DNA from 3 places in the Arthrobacter sp. Y3221159 genome. Region 1 is predicted to be linked to each of the others. Evidence: riboswitches for the same ligand, from Rfam matches in the RefSeq annotation. Region 1 holds a riboswitch; each other region holds the start of a gene.
What was found. A riboswitch is a leader RNA that binds a small molecule or an ion and turns the genes downstream of it on or off. The one in region 1 is predicted to bind thiamine pyrophosphate.
Positions count from the first base shown of each region.

Region 2: another riboswitch for thiamine pyrophosphate. It lies ahead of thiD (bifunctional hydroxymethylpyrimidine kinase/phosphomethylpyrimidine kinase); the one in region 1 lies ahead of thiC (phosphomethylpyrimidine synthase ThiC).
Region 3: another riboswitch for thiamine pyrophosphate. It lies ahead of AC5RT3_RS04065 (ECF transporter S component); the one in region 1 lies ahead of thiC (phosphomethylpyrimidine synthase ThiC).

Region 1 is NZ_JBNHFC010000008.1:16,669-20,819, forward strand. It holds gene AC5RT3_RS09785 (hypothetical protein) at 1-289, opposite strand, end outside; gene AC5RT3_RS09790 (VOC family protein) at 377-1,252, opposite strand; gene AC5RT3_RS09795 (amidohydrolase family protein) at 1,341-2,432, opposite strand; TPP riboswitch at 2,512-2,619, shown strand; gene thiC (phosphomethylpyrimidine synthase ThiC) at 2,614-4,151, shown strand, end outside.
Region 2 is NZ_JBNHFC010000016.1:61,021-65,171, forward strand. It holds gene AC5RT3_RS15990 (Rne/Rng family ribonuclease) at 1-2,580, shown strand, start outside; TPP riboswitch at 2,732-2,829, shown strand; gene thiD (bifunctional hydroxymethylpyrimidine kinase/phosphomethylpyrimidine kinase) at 2,837-4,151, shown strand, end outside.
Region 3 is NZ_JBNHFC010000002.1:360,850-365,000, forward strand. It holds gene AC5RT3_RS04050 (YcnI family copper-binding membrane protein) at 1-283, opposite strand, end outside; gene AC5RT3_RS04055 (hypothetical protein) at 411-683, opposite strand; partial or broken gene AC5RT3_RS04060 (thiazole synthase) at 1,143-1,942, opposite strand; gene AC5RT3_RS04065 (ECF transporter S component) at 1,961-2,584, opposite strand; TPP riboswitch at 2,645-2,783, opposite strand; gene AC5RT3_RS04070 (cupin domain-containing protein) at 2,840-3,202, opposite strand; gene AC5RT3_RS04075 (ribose-5-phosphate isomerase) at 3,347-3,820, opposite strand; gene rpe (ribulose-phosphate 3-epimerase) at 3,865-4,151, opposite strand, start outside.

The DNA of each region.
Region 1 (4,151 bases):
TGCCTTCGCCTTCGGTTTCGTAGGTCAGCAGGTCGGCCAGCGCCCGGACCATGGCCGGGGGCACGGCAAGAAGGGAATCGCTGGTGACATCGACCATGGTCAGCTCGTAGTCTGCTCCCCCGGCGTGTACGGCCGTACCGGCCAGGTCCCCGAGCTGTTCCACCTCGTAGTCGGTGATGTCCGGGATTCGGACCCCCTGGCCGGCGGGGGCTCCCCCGCCTTCGTCCAAAAGACCGGCGCGCTTGAGCGCTGCATCATGGGTGGCGACAAAGATCTCGGTGAAGCCCATTGGGGTAACCTTCCGTCGAAAATGCGGCGGACGGGGCGGTCACCCGCACCGGCCTTTCGGTTTCAGCCTAGTACGGGGGCACCGGCGTCAGCGTACTGCCACCCGGATGTTGTTGCGCCACGGGTCCTCGAACCGCAGCTCGGCCCCGGTGTGGCGGGACGGAACCCCGGCGACTTTTAGGCGGTCAGCCAGCGCGCCGACGTCGTCACCGTTGGGCACTTCGATGAGCACCTCACCCAGGCCCAGCGTGTCCTTCCGGGGCCCGGCGCCCCGGCTGTTCCAGACGTTCATGGCCATGTGGTGGTGGTACCGGCCTGCAGAGACAAAGAGGGCCTGCCCGTGCCACCCCGCGGTCTTCTCGAAGCCGAGGATGCCAACGTAGAAGTTGCGGGCGGACTGCACGTCGCCCACCTGGAGGTGGACGTGGCCGACGCCGGCCGCGGTGGAGTGCTGCGCTTCCAGGGATTCCTCCGTGAGGTGCTGCTCGAGGTAACGCTGCGGCGGCAGTGCCAGGCTGTCCATCACCACGTCCGTCCCATTCCAGGACCAGTTGCTGCGCGGCCGGTCCCAGTACAGCTCAATGCCGTTGCCTTCCGGGTCATTGAAATAGAAGGCCTCGCTGACGAGGTGGTCGGCGCTGCCGGTGAACGAATGCGGGTCGAAGCGGGCGGCGGTGGCGATGGTTGCAGCAAGGGAGGCCTGGTCCTCGAACAACAGCGCGGTATGGAAGAGGCCGGCCTCCCCCCTGCCCGGAAGGTTCAGTCCGGGAGCGGGTGCCAGGTGGACAAGCGGCTTCTGGCGGCGGCCGAGGTAGAGGCCGCCGTCCTGCTCGGCGACGACGTCGAGGCCGAGGGCGCGCTGGTAGTAGTCGGTCATGACCTTCATGTCACCGACCTTGAGCATCACGGTGCCCATGGTGAGGTCGGCGGGAAGAAGATCCTGGCTGGTGGCTTCTGCGGTCATTGAGTGCTCCCTGTGCTGGGGCCGAACTGAGGGAACGGCCTGTCACAGTTAAAATTACTTGAAGCTTCAATTTATTCCAAGTACTTTTCTATGGTCCGCGGGTGATGATGCGGCCTCCCAGCACCACGTGGGAAAGATCCCGGACAGCTTCCGGCCGGGTGCGCGGATCCTCGCGGCAGAGAACGACGTCGGCACGCGCCCCCTCAGCCACGCCGTCGGCTCCGAGCCACTCCCGCGCCGCCCAGCAGGCAGCGTCCAGCGCAGCCGCCATGGGCAGGCCTGCCTGGTGCAGGGCAAGGATCTCGTCGGCGATCCTGCCGTGCCTGATGACGCTGCCGGCGTCGGTACCTGCGTAAATCCTCACGCCGGCGTCGTAAGCCTCACCCACCCGCTCCAGGCGCCGCTCCCACAGGGCCATCATGTGCGCCGCGTAGCGCGGGAATTTGTGCTGTGCCTGCGCAGCAATGTCGGGGAACGTGGCGATGTTGACCAGGGTAGGGACGATGGGCACGCCCTGTTCCGCAAAACGGGGAAGGTGCCGCGGCAGGAGCCCGGTGGCGTGCTCGATGCAGTCAATGCCCGCATCCAGCATCTGGTCAAGGGTGTCTTCGGCGAAGCAGTGCGCAGTAACGCGGGCGCCCTCGTCATGGACGGCCCGGACGGCGTCACGGACGACACCGGCCGGAAACGAGGGTGCCAGGTCGCCGGCTCCGCGGTCGATCCAGTCCCCGACGAGCTTGACCCAGCCGTCGCCGTCGCGGGCCTGTTTGCGCACGGCCTCCACCAGGTCCTCCGGTTCCACCTCGTCCGCGAAGCCGCGGAGGTACCGGCGTGTGCGGGCCACATGGCGTCCGGCCCGGATCAGCACCGGGAAGTCCCGGCCGCCCTGCATCCACCGGGTGTCGGCCGGTGAGCCGGCATCACGCACCAGCAGCGTTCCGGCAGCCAGGTCCGCCCGGGCCTGGCCCGCCGCGGTGTCGGAATCCACCGGACCCTCCGGCCCCAGCCCGATATGGCAGTGGGCATCCACCAGGCCGGGCAGCACCCACCCGTCCAGCACCCGGTCCGGAGCCTGCTGCGGGCGGATAAACGTCAGCACCCCGTCCACGGACCACAGGCTCCGGTGTTCGCTGGCCGGCCCGGTCAGCACAGGGCCGCTGAATTCTATGATTTCCGGCATCGGACTCCCTTTTCGCCGCCAGTCATGCTAGCACCGGCAGTCGTGGCAAGGATCTGCGAAGCGGCTGTGGTAGCTTCGTTCCTGACCACACGGGGGCCCCTGCAGGGGCTGAGATCGGGCTGAGGCAGCCTGCGACCGTCGAACCTGTCCGGGTAATGCCGGCGAAGGAAGTGAGTATTCCTTGAGTACACCAAATGAACAGCGGAGCCCTGCCCAAAACCAGTCCGGGAGCGCACTGCCGGACGGAAAGCCAGGGGCACCTGCCACCCGGTCACTGGCATCGCATGCGCTGGCCTTCATCGAAGATGGCGAATCCGGCATCCGGGTCCCGGTGACGGAAATCTCCCTGGAACCGTCCCCCAATGGAGAGGCGAACCCGCCCTTCCGCACCTACCGGACCGCCGGACCGGGCAGTGATCCGGTAATGGGGCTGCCGCCTTTCCGGGCAGCATGGATCGCGGAGAGGGGAGACACCGAGGCGTACAGCGGCAGGGGCAGGAACCTGCTCGACGACGGCCGCTCGGCTGTCCGCCGCGGCGCCGCGTCAGCCGAGTGGAAGGGCGCGCAGCCGGTGCCCCGCCGCGCCGTCGTGGGACGGACCGTGACCCAGATGCACTATGCCAGGCAGGGCATCATCACCCCTGAGATGCGCTTCGTGGCCCTGCGCGAAAACTGCGACGTGGAGCTGGTCCGCAGCGAGCTGGCGGCGGGCCGCGCCATCATCCCCAGCAACATCAACCACCCCGAGTCGGAGCCGATGATCATCGGCAAGGCATTCCTGGTGAAGATTAACGCCAACATCGGCAACTCCGCTGTCACCAGTTCCATCGCGGAAGAGGTGGACAAGCTGCAGTGGGCCACGCAGTGGGGCGCGGACACCGTGATGGACCTCTCCACCGGCGATGACATCCACACCACGCGGGAATGGATCATCCGGAACTCCCCCGTGCCGATCGGTACCGTGCCCATCTACCAGGCGCTGGAGAAGGTCAATGGCGAAGCCAACAAGCTGACCTGGGAGATCTTCCGCGACACCGTCATTGAGCAGTGCGAGCAGGGCGTGGACTACATGACGGTGCACGCCGGCGTCCTCCTGCGCTACGTGCCGCTGACAGCAAACCGGGTCACGGGCATCGTGTCGCGCGGCGGCTCCATCATGGCCGGCTGGTGCCTGGCCCACCACCAGGAGAATTTCCTCTACACGCACTTCGACGAGCTGTGTGAAATCTTCGCCAAATACGACGTCGCGTTTTCCCTTGGGGACGGGCTGAGGCCGGGCGCCACGGCGGACGCGAACGACGCCGCCCAGTTCGCGGAGCTGGACACGCTCGCGGAACTCACCCTGCGGGCCTGGGAATACGACGTCCAGGTGATGGTGGAAGGTCCCGGGCACATCCCCTTCCACCTGGTCCGTGAAAACGTGGAGCGCCAGCAGGAGCTGTGCAAGGGTGCGCCCTTCTACACCCTGGGTCCCCTGGTTACCGACGTGGCACCCGGCTACGACCACATCACCTCAGCCATCGGCGCTACGGAAATCGCCCGCTACGGCACGGCGATGCTCTGCTACGTGACACCGAAGGAACACCTCGGCCTGCCCAACAAGGACGACGTCAAGACGGGGGTCATCACCTACAAAATCGCAGCGCACGCTGCGGACCTGGCCAAGGGCCACCCCGGCGCGCACGAACGCGATGACGCCCTGTCCAAGGCACGCTTTGA
Region 2 (4,151 bases), on a different contig from region 1:
GACGCCGAGGACGGCGACGCCGACGATTCCGCCGGCCGCCGCAGGCGCCGCAGCCGCGGCCGCCGCAGCCGCAGCCGCCTCGAAGATCGTGACGCGGAGGCTGCCACTGACGGCGAAGCCGGCGACGACGCCGAAGCGGAGGGCGACGAAGCGTCCGCCCTCCTGGAAGAGGGCGTCACATCCCGCCGGCGGCGCCGGCGGCGCCGCGGCGACCAGGACCTCGAACTGACCGGCGGCGGGGACGACGATCCCCCCAACACCGTCACCCGTGTCCGCGCCCCGCGCGCGGTGACCGAGCAGGCCGCCAGCAACCGCGTGACCAGCGTCAAGGGTTCCACCCGCCTGGAAGCGAAGAAGCAGCGCCGGCGTGAGTCCCGCGATACCGGCCGGCGCCGCACCGTCATCACCGAGGCGGAGTTCCTGGCCCGCAGGGAATCCGTGGACCGCCAGATGATCGTCCGCCAGCGCGACGACAGAATCCAGATTGCCGTCCTCGAGGACGGTGTCCTCGCCGAGCACTTCGTCTCCAAGACCCAGCAGGACTCGCTGATCGGCAACGTCTACCTGGGCAAGGTCCAGAACGTGCTGCCCTCCATGGAGGCAGCATTCGTGGACATCGGGCGCGGCCGCAACGCCGTCCTGTACGCCGGTGAGGTGAACTGGGAGGCCGTCAACCTCGAAGGCAAGCAGCGCCGGATCGAAAACGCGCTCAAGTCCGGCGACACCGTCCTGGTCCAGGTGACCAAGGACCCGGTGGGTCACAAGGGCGCTCGCCTGACCAGCCAGATCTCGCTGCCCGGCCGCTACCTCGTGTACGTTCCCGGCGGGTCCATGACGGGCATCTCACGCAAGCTGCCCGACGTCGAACGCAACCGCCTCAAGCGCATCCTCAAGGACCGCCTCCCGGAGCAGGCCGGCGTCATTGTGCGCACCGCGGCCGAAGGGGCGTCCGAGGAAGAGCTGACGCACGACATCAACCGGCTCCGCGCCCAGTGGGAAGGCATCGAAAGCCAGTCCACCTCCACCAAGGTGCTGGCCCCCGAACTGCTGTACGGCGAACCGGACCTCACCATCAAGGTGGTCCGCGACGTCTTCAACGAGGACTTCTCCAAGCTGATCGTGTCCGGTGAAGAGGCCTGGGACACCATCGAGGCCTACGTCACCTACGTTGCCCCGGACCTGGTGGGCCGGCTCGAGAAGTGGACCAAGGACCAGGACATCTTCGCCGCCTGGCGGATCGACGAGCAGATCCACAAGGCCCTGGAACGGAAGGTCTTCCTGCCGTCCGGCGGTTCCCTGGTGATCGACCGCACCGAAGCCATGACCGTGGTTGACGTCAATACGGGCAAGTTCACGGGCAGCGGCGGCAACCTTGAGGAAACCGTCACCAAGAACAACCTCGAAGCAGCCGAGGAAGTGGTGCGCCAGCTCCGCCTCCGGGACATCGGCGGCATCATCGTCATCGACTTCATCGACATGGTCCTTGAATCCAACCGGGACCTGGTGCTGCGCCGCCTGGTGGAATGCCTGGGCCGCGACCGCACCAAGCACCAGGTTGCCGAAGTCACGTCCCTGGGCCTGGTCCAGATGACCCGGAAGCGCATGGGCACCGGGCTCCTGGAGGTCTTTGGCGAGCAGTGCGAGGCCTGCGCCGGACGCGGCGTCGTCACCCACGACGACCCCGTGGAGCACCGCCGCGCCAACATCGTTGCTGCCGAGCACCACGTGCAGCGCACCGACAGCCGGCCGGAATCCCGTGCCGAAAGCCACCGGAACGAGGGCCAGCGGACCGACAGCAGCCAGCCCGGGGGACGCCCGGATCGCAAGCGGCGGCGCGGACGCGGCGGCCAGCAACCCGATGCTGCGCCGGCGCCCGCTGTGCATGTCCACACGGTCCACCCGGACCCGGCCGACGCCGAGCGCCACGCCAAGGCTGAAGCCACCAGGCTGGCCCTTGCCAACATCGCGGCGGCCGCGCATGCGGCGCACCTGCACGACGACGAGGTCGCGGCGGCCAGGCAGGCCCAGTCGGCCCAGCCCGCGGCGCCTGCCGTGGAAGAGAAGCACGACGCCGGTACCCCGCCACGGCCTGCGGCTGTCCTGACCTTCGGCGGCGAGAAGGTTGCCCTGCCCTTCGTGGAGCACGCGGAGGAGCAGCAGCCCCGCCCTGCCCTCACCCTGGACAGGCTCGCGGAAGCCTTCGCCCACCTGGGCGAACCGGCGCCTGCCGCCGAAACCCCCGCGGAAGAACAGGAAGCCACGCGGCCCGAGGCGGTTCCGGCACAGGCGGAACAGCCGGCTGCCCCTGCGGAAGCTGAGAAGGACTGGTCTGACCACACGGTGGACCAGTCCCGCCAGCGGCGGCCGCGGCGCAACCGCAGCGCTAGCCGCGCCCAGGGTGCCGCCAACGAAACCAGCGTGCAGCAGCACGAGAACGTTCCGGCACCCAGCGCCGGACACAGCCATGCTGCCAAGGCCCCGGAACCCGCATCGGCCTCGCAGGAACGCAAGGAAGGCGCGCCCAAGCCCGCCGAGGCGCCCATCATCCTGGGCGTGGGGGTTCCTGCCTCTGAGCTTTAAGCCCAGGCAGGGCCACTGGGTAACCCGGGAAGTCCCCGTCTCGTGGACCGTTCCCCTCCGTATTCCGGGGGGAACGGCCCATAAGGCGGGGACTTTCCTGCATGCGGTGGCTGTCACTTTTCCCGGGCTCCCAGGTCAGCGGCTAGGCTGGGTAACCGACACGGGGTGCCGCGCGAAGGGCCGGCTGAGATCCAGACCCGTTGAACCTGTCCGGCTAGTACCGGCGAAGGGATGTCCTTTGTCTTCGACCCTCTTTATGCCCGCGGAAACTTCCCAGCCCGACGCAATCCCGGATGCGACCGTCCAGGCCGCGCCCGCCCAGCCAGCGCTGCGCCGGGACGTGCCGCGCGTCCTGTCCATTGCCGGTTCGGACCCGTCCGGCGGCGCCGGCATCCAGGCGGACCTGAAAAGCATTGCGGCGCACGGCGGCTACGGCATGGCTGCCATCACCGCCCTCACCGCGCAGAACACCCGCGGCGTGGCTGCCGTCCACCTGCCGCCCGCGTCCTTCCTCGCCTGCCAGCTGGATGCCATCAGTGACGACATCAGCATCGACGCCGTCAAAATCGGCATGCTGGGCGACGCCGGGGTGATCGCCACGGTCCGGACCTGGCTGGAGAAGGTGCGTCCCGCCGTCGTGGTCCTTGACCCGGTAATGGTGGCCACCAGCGGTGACCGGTTGCTCCAGGAATCCGCCGAGGCAGCGCTCCGCGATCTGCTGCCGCTGGCCCACCTCATCACCCCGAACCTGGCCGAACTTGCCATGCTCGTGGGCGAAGAACCCCGGGATTCCTGGGCCGGGGCCCTGGAACAAGGGCGAAAGCTGGCCGATGCCACCGGAGCAACCGTGCTTGTGAAGGGCGGCCACCTGTCAGGTGCGCAATGCCCGGACGCCCTGGTCAACACCGCCGGCCTGCTGCGGGCGGAGGTCATCGAGGTACCGGGGGAGCGGGTGGCCACCAGGAACAGCCACGGAACGGGGTGCTCGCTGTCCTCTGCAATGGCCACGGTGCAGGCTCGGCGGGGGGACTGGGAGGCGTCGCTGCGGGAAGTGAAGCCCTGGCTGGCGGGGGCGCTCGCGGACTCCGCCCGGCTTGAGGTAGGAGCCGGCAACGGGCCCGTGCACCACTTCCACCACCTGCGGGCAGTTCCGCAGCCGGGGTCATTCGAAGCCCTGCTCTGGACTGAAGCTGAAGCGGACCTGGACGCCATCTACCGCCTGGACTTCATCCGCGGCCTGGTCTCGGGCAGCCTGCCGGAGAAGGAATTTGCCTATTACCTGGCCCAGGACGCCATCTACCTGAACGGCTACTCCCGCGTGCTGGCACGGGCAAGCGCCTTGGCCCCCACGGAGGCGGAGCAGCTGTTCTGGGCCGGATCCGCGCAGCAGTGCCTGGAGGTTGAGTCCGAGCTGCACCGATCCTGGCTCAGCACGCGCCCCGTCCAGGCCGAACTTGGCCCCGTGACAAAGTCCTACGTCGACCACCTCACGGCGGCCTCCGCGTCGGGCAGTTACGCGGTGCTCGCCGCGGCCGTCCTGCCGTGCTTCTGGCTGTATGCGGAGGTGGGCA
Region 3 (4,151 bases), on a different contig from region 1:
GCAGTTCGCTGTTCACCACCTCTGCCTTCCACCCGACCACGGGCTTCACGGAGACGGAGGTGAATGGCGTCTCCGTGGGCAGGGAGATTTCGAGTTTGCTGGTTCTGGCCGTTTCGGATTCGTTTGGCACCCGGAAGGTTAGTTGGGTGTAGCTGCCCTCGGCTGTGCCGTCAGGGTCGACGCGGACGTGGGCGGAAGCTGTGCCTGTGCTTAGGGCCACCAGCCCGGCAGCCAATGTTGTGGCGGCGACGGTGCTAAGGGTACGGCGAGGTGATGTCTTCATGGCAGAATGCCTTTCGCGGAACTAAGGGATGGTGAGGTCAAGAAACCCAGGCGGGGCATGGGGCGCACGCCTGTTGTCGGCGGCGGCCGGTCCCTGGTTTCCTGTGTTCCAGACGGAAGGCGGGTACTCAGGTGGCCGCGGGGACGGCTGGTGGCGGACCTCGCCGGGTAGGAAGTCGCAGCGAGGCGGCTGCCGGGGAAGTTACGACGTCGGTGCGCCACCGGGTGCGGACCGTCGGCGGCAAGGCGATGAAGTCAGGGAGTCGCACGAGCGGCTCAAGCAAGGTGGCTACAAGGCGCAACGCATCCTCGCCACGAGCCAGGAGCAGCGCTGTGACCAGAGTGGCAACGGCGTGGGCAGTGAACATCAGCCATCCGCTCGCTGCGTCAGCGGAAGACATGACGATCCCCACGGAAGTGTCTGTGCCAGGAGCCGGCAGGTGTCCGGCATGCGGGAAGCGGGCAACAGCAGAGCCGAGGTGGGGTGCTGTCCGGGGCCGAGAGCGTCAAGGGACCAATGCAGCCACCCTTGGCCGGCGCCCAGCGAACAAAGAAGCCCAGGTACCGAGAACCGGTGTGAGGAAAGCATCACTATCGGAACCAAGGTCACAACGAAGAGCGCGGCCATGACCTCGGGCCGGGGCGCGTGACCGCCACCAGCGAGGTGTCCGCCCGCACCGAGAATGAAAATCAGGGATCCCACCAGACCGGCGCGGAGCAGCCGGACGGACGTTTGTGTCGTCATCTCTGCTCCTTCCCGGCATCCATGATCCCGTCATGTGTGGTCGTGGGAAACGCTGTATCAGGATGGTTTTACCTACCGTTTTGGACGGCTTGCAGTCGGTGGTGCCTGCACCCCGTTACAGGAACTCGGCTCGTCCTTCCAAGGGTGATGACGCCAGTGCATGCTCGCGGCGGGGTATGCGGCCGCCGCGGTTCGCCAGCCTTCCAGAGAGGACTGCGTGTTTAAATGCGGTGGCCATGCGCACCGGATTCTGTGCCCGGGTGACAGCTGTAGCCAGCAGGACAGCGTCACACCCCAGTTCCATTGCAAAGGCCGCGTCCGAGGCGGTTCCGATGCCAGCGTCGAGCACGACGGGCACGGAAGCGCGGGACACAATCAGCTCGATGTTGTGCGGGCTCAGGATGCCCAGGCCCGTGCCGATGGGTGAGCCAAGGGGCATAACGGTGGAGGCTCCCAGATGCTCGAGCCGTAGGGCCAGGACCGGATCATCGTTGGTGTACGCGAATACCTTGAAGCCGCGGTTGACCAATTGCTCCGTGGCATCGACCAGTTCCACGGCATCGGGCAACAGGGTGTGCTCGTCAGCTATCACCTCGAGCTTGCCCAGTCGGTTTCCAATGCTTCGCGCGCCATTTCGGCGGTGAGCACCGCATCTTTTGCCGTGAAGCAGCCTGCGGTGTTGGGCAGCACCCGGATCTTGTGGTCGAGCAGGAGTTGGAATAAGGAACCGGCCTCCGACGGCGAATAGCGCCGCATGGCGACGGTGGTCAGCTCGGTCCCAGAAGCAACGAGGGCGCTTCCGAGTCCGTCCAGGCTGGGGGCTCCGCCAATGCCCATAATGAGCCGCGAAGTTATTTCGACTCCGTCAATGATCAACGGATCGCTGTCCACGCACATTTCGGTGGTGATGGTCATCAGCTAACCTTTCAGGCCTCAGGAGAGGACGGACTCCGTGGCTGCCTTGCGCGAGGCAAAGGAGCTCAGGACCCCGGTCTTCGCCAGGCCACGGGTCGCGATCCAGGACAGGGCACCGGCGATGACCGCGCCGGAAATCGCGGTGAAGATGATGTAGGCAAGCTTGTCACCGCCGGAGTACGCAATGTTCCAGCCCCACGGCGCGAAGGAATCGTTCAGGCCGCAGAACAGGCCCGCGGCAGCACCGGCCAGCAGCGACACCGGCAGGTTGAACTTCTTGTAAACGAAGATCGCGAAGATGATTTCAGCGCCCAGGCCCTGGACCAAGCCTGAGAACAGCACCGAGGCGCCGTACTGCGAGCCCATCAGGAGCTCACCGGTGGCTGCCACGGTCTCGCAGAACAATGCCGCGCCGGGCTTGCGGATGATCAGCATGCCCAGCACTGCCGGGATCATCCAGCCGCCGGCGATCAGGCCGGTCAGGGGCGGGTAAACCGCGTTCATGGGCCCGGAGACCGCGGCCGCGCCCTGGGACCAGGCCCAGAAAATCACGCCGCCGGCGATGGCGATCAGGGCCGCCACCACGATGTCCACGACGCGCCAGGACTTGCTGGTGGTCTTCTTGATTGCTGCAGTGCTCATGAAAAAATCCTCCTGGGAAACAGGAGGGGAAAGCACGGCACGCGGCTACTGCCGTTACCGGACTTCGAGAACTCGACTCCCTTGCGCCGGTACTAACCGGATCAGGTTCGAGGGTCTGCGGCTGTCCGCACTCTCAGCGCCCACCTGCGGTCCCCGGCCATGGCCAGTGCCGGATGGCGGCGCTCCCCTGTCGTTGTATGAATGGCTACAAACTGTAAGGCCTGGCACGTGTCCAGGCCTTACAGTTTCCCTGGGTCAGGGCGTGAAAATGACGAAGAATTTTCTGATGCGCTCCTGGATTTCCCAGGTGCCCTTCCAACCGATGGGGAAGATAGCTGCGGTTCCGGCCTCTACGGTAGTCGGCTCTCCGCCATCCTCGGTAACCACCATGCGGCCTTCAAGGACGTAGATCGACTCGCCGCGCTCCAGAAACTCCCATCGTGAAAGGCCTGGGTCAGCTTCCCAGACTCCGGAGAGGATCCGGGAATCATCGCTGGTAAAGGGGATAGTGATCCGCGTCGGAATCTCGTCGCCCAGCACTTCGGCCAGGGGTGGACCGAGCGGTGCTTCGTCCAGCTTCCCCTGGAAGAGGGCGGTCGGCTCGAAAGTTATGCTCATGTGAATCTTCCTTTCTGGGTTGCTCCCCCGGGACGGGAGAGTCGGTGTTGGGATCCCCGACTGGTCTAAGCAGCGGGAGAACTTTCCGGGATGGCTGGCGGCAGGGTTGACGACAACCTTGGCCCGGGGTTTTGTTGGTGGGGGTTATTCGACGATCTCGCCCGTGGTTTCGAAGGTAGCGATTTTGCCGATGCGGCGCTCATGGCGTTCGGCATTAGTAAATGGTTCTGCCAGGAATGCTTTGACCAGTTCCGTGGCCTCTTCGACGCTGTGCTGCCTGCCTCCGACGGCGACCACGTTGGCATCGTTGTGTTGGCGGGCGAGCCTGGCTGTGTCGAGGTTCCACGCGAGGGCTGCCCGGACTCCCTTGACCTTGTTTGCGGCGATTTGCTCGCCGTTGCCGGAGCCGCCCAGCACGATTCCGAGCGCGTCCATGCCTGCCGCCCGGTCGGCCACGACGGCGGCGGCGGCGTTGATGCAGAATGCGGGGTAGTCGTCCTCGGCGTCGTAGGCGGCCGGTCCGTGGTCCACCATCTCGTAGCCGCTGGCTGCGAGCGAGGTGATCAGATGGGAGCTGAGCTCCATGCCGGCGTGGTCGGTTGCGATGTGAACGCGCATTATGGGTCCTTCAAGATTGGTAACGGTGATGGGGCGGCCTGCTGCTATGCGAAGGCAAGCTGGCCGTTCGCGCGCAGCGACTCGATTGCCTCAGCAGGGGAAGGTTTGCCGTACACGGCCGAGCCCGCGACAAAGACGTTGGCGCCGGCCTCGGCGGCACGGGTGATGGTTTCTTCCGTGATGCCGCCGTCCACCTGGATGGCTACGTTCACCCCTGAACCGTCGACGGCGGCGCGAGCCCGGCGGATCTTGGGCAGCATCACGTCCAAAAAGGCCTGGCCGCCAAAGCCCGGTTCAACGGTCATGATCAGCAGCATGTCCAGTTCGGAAA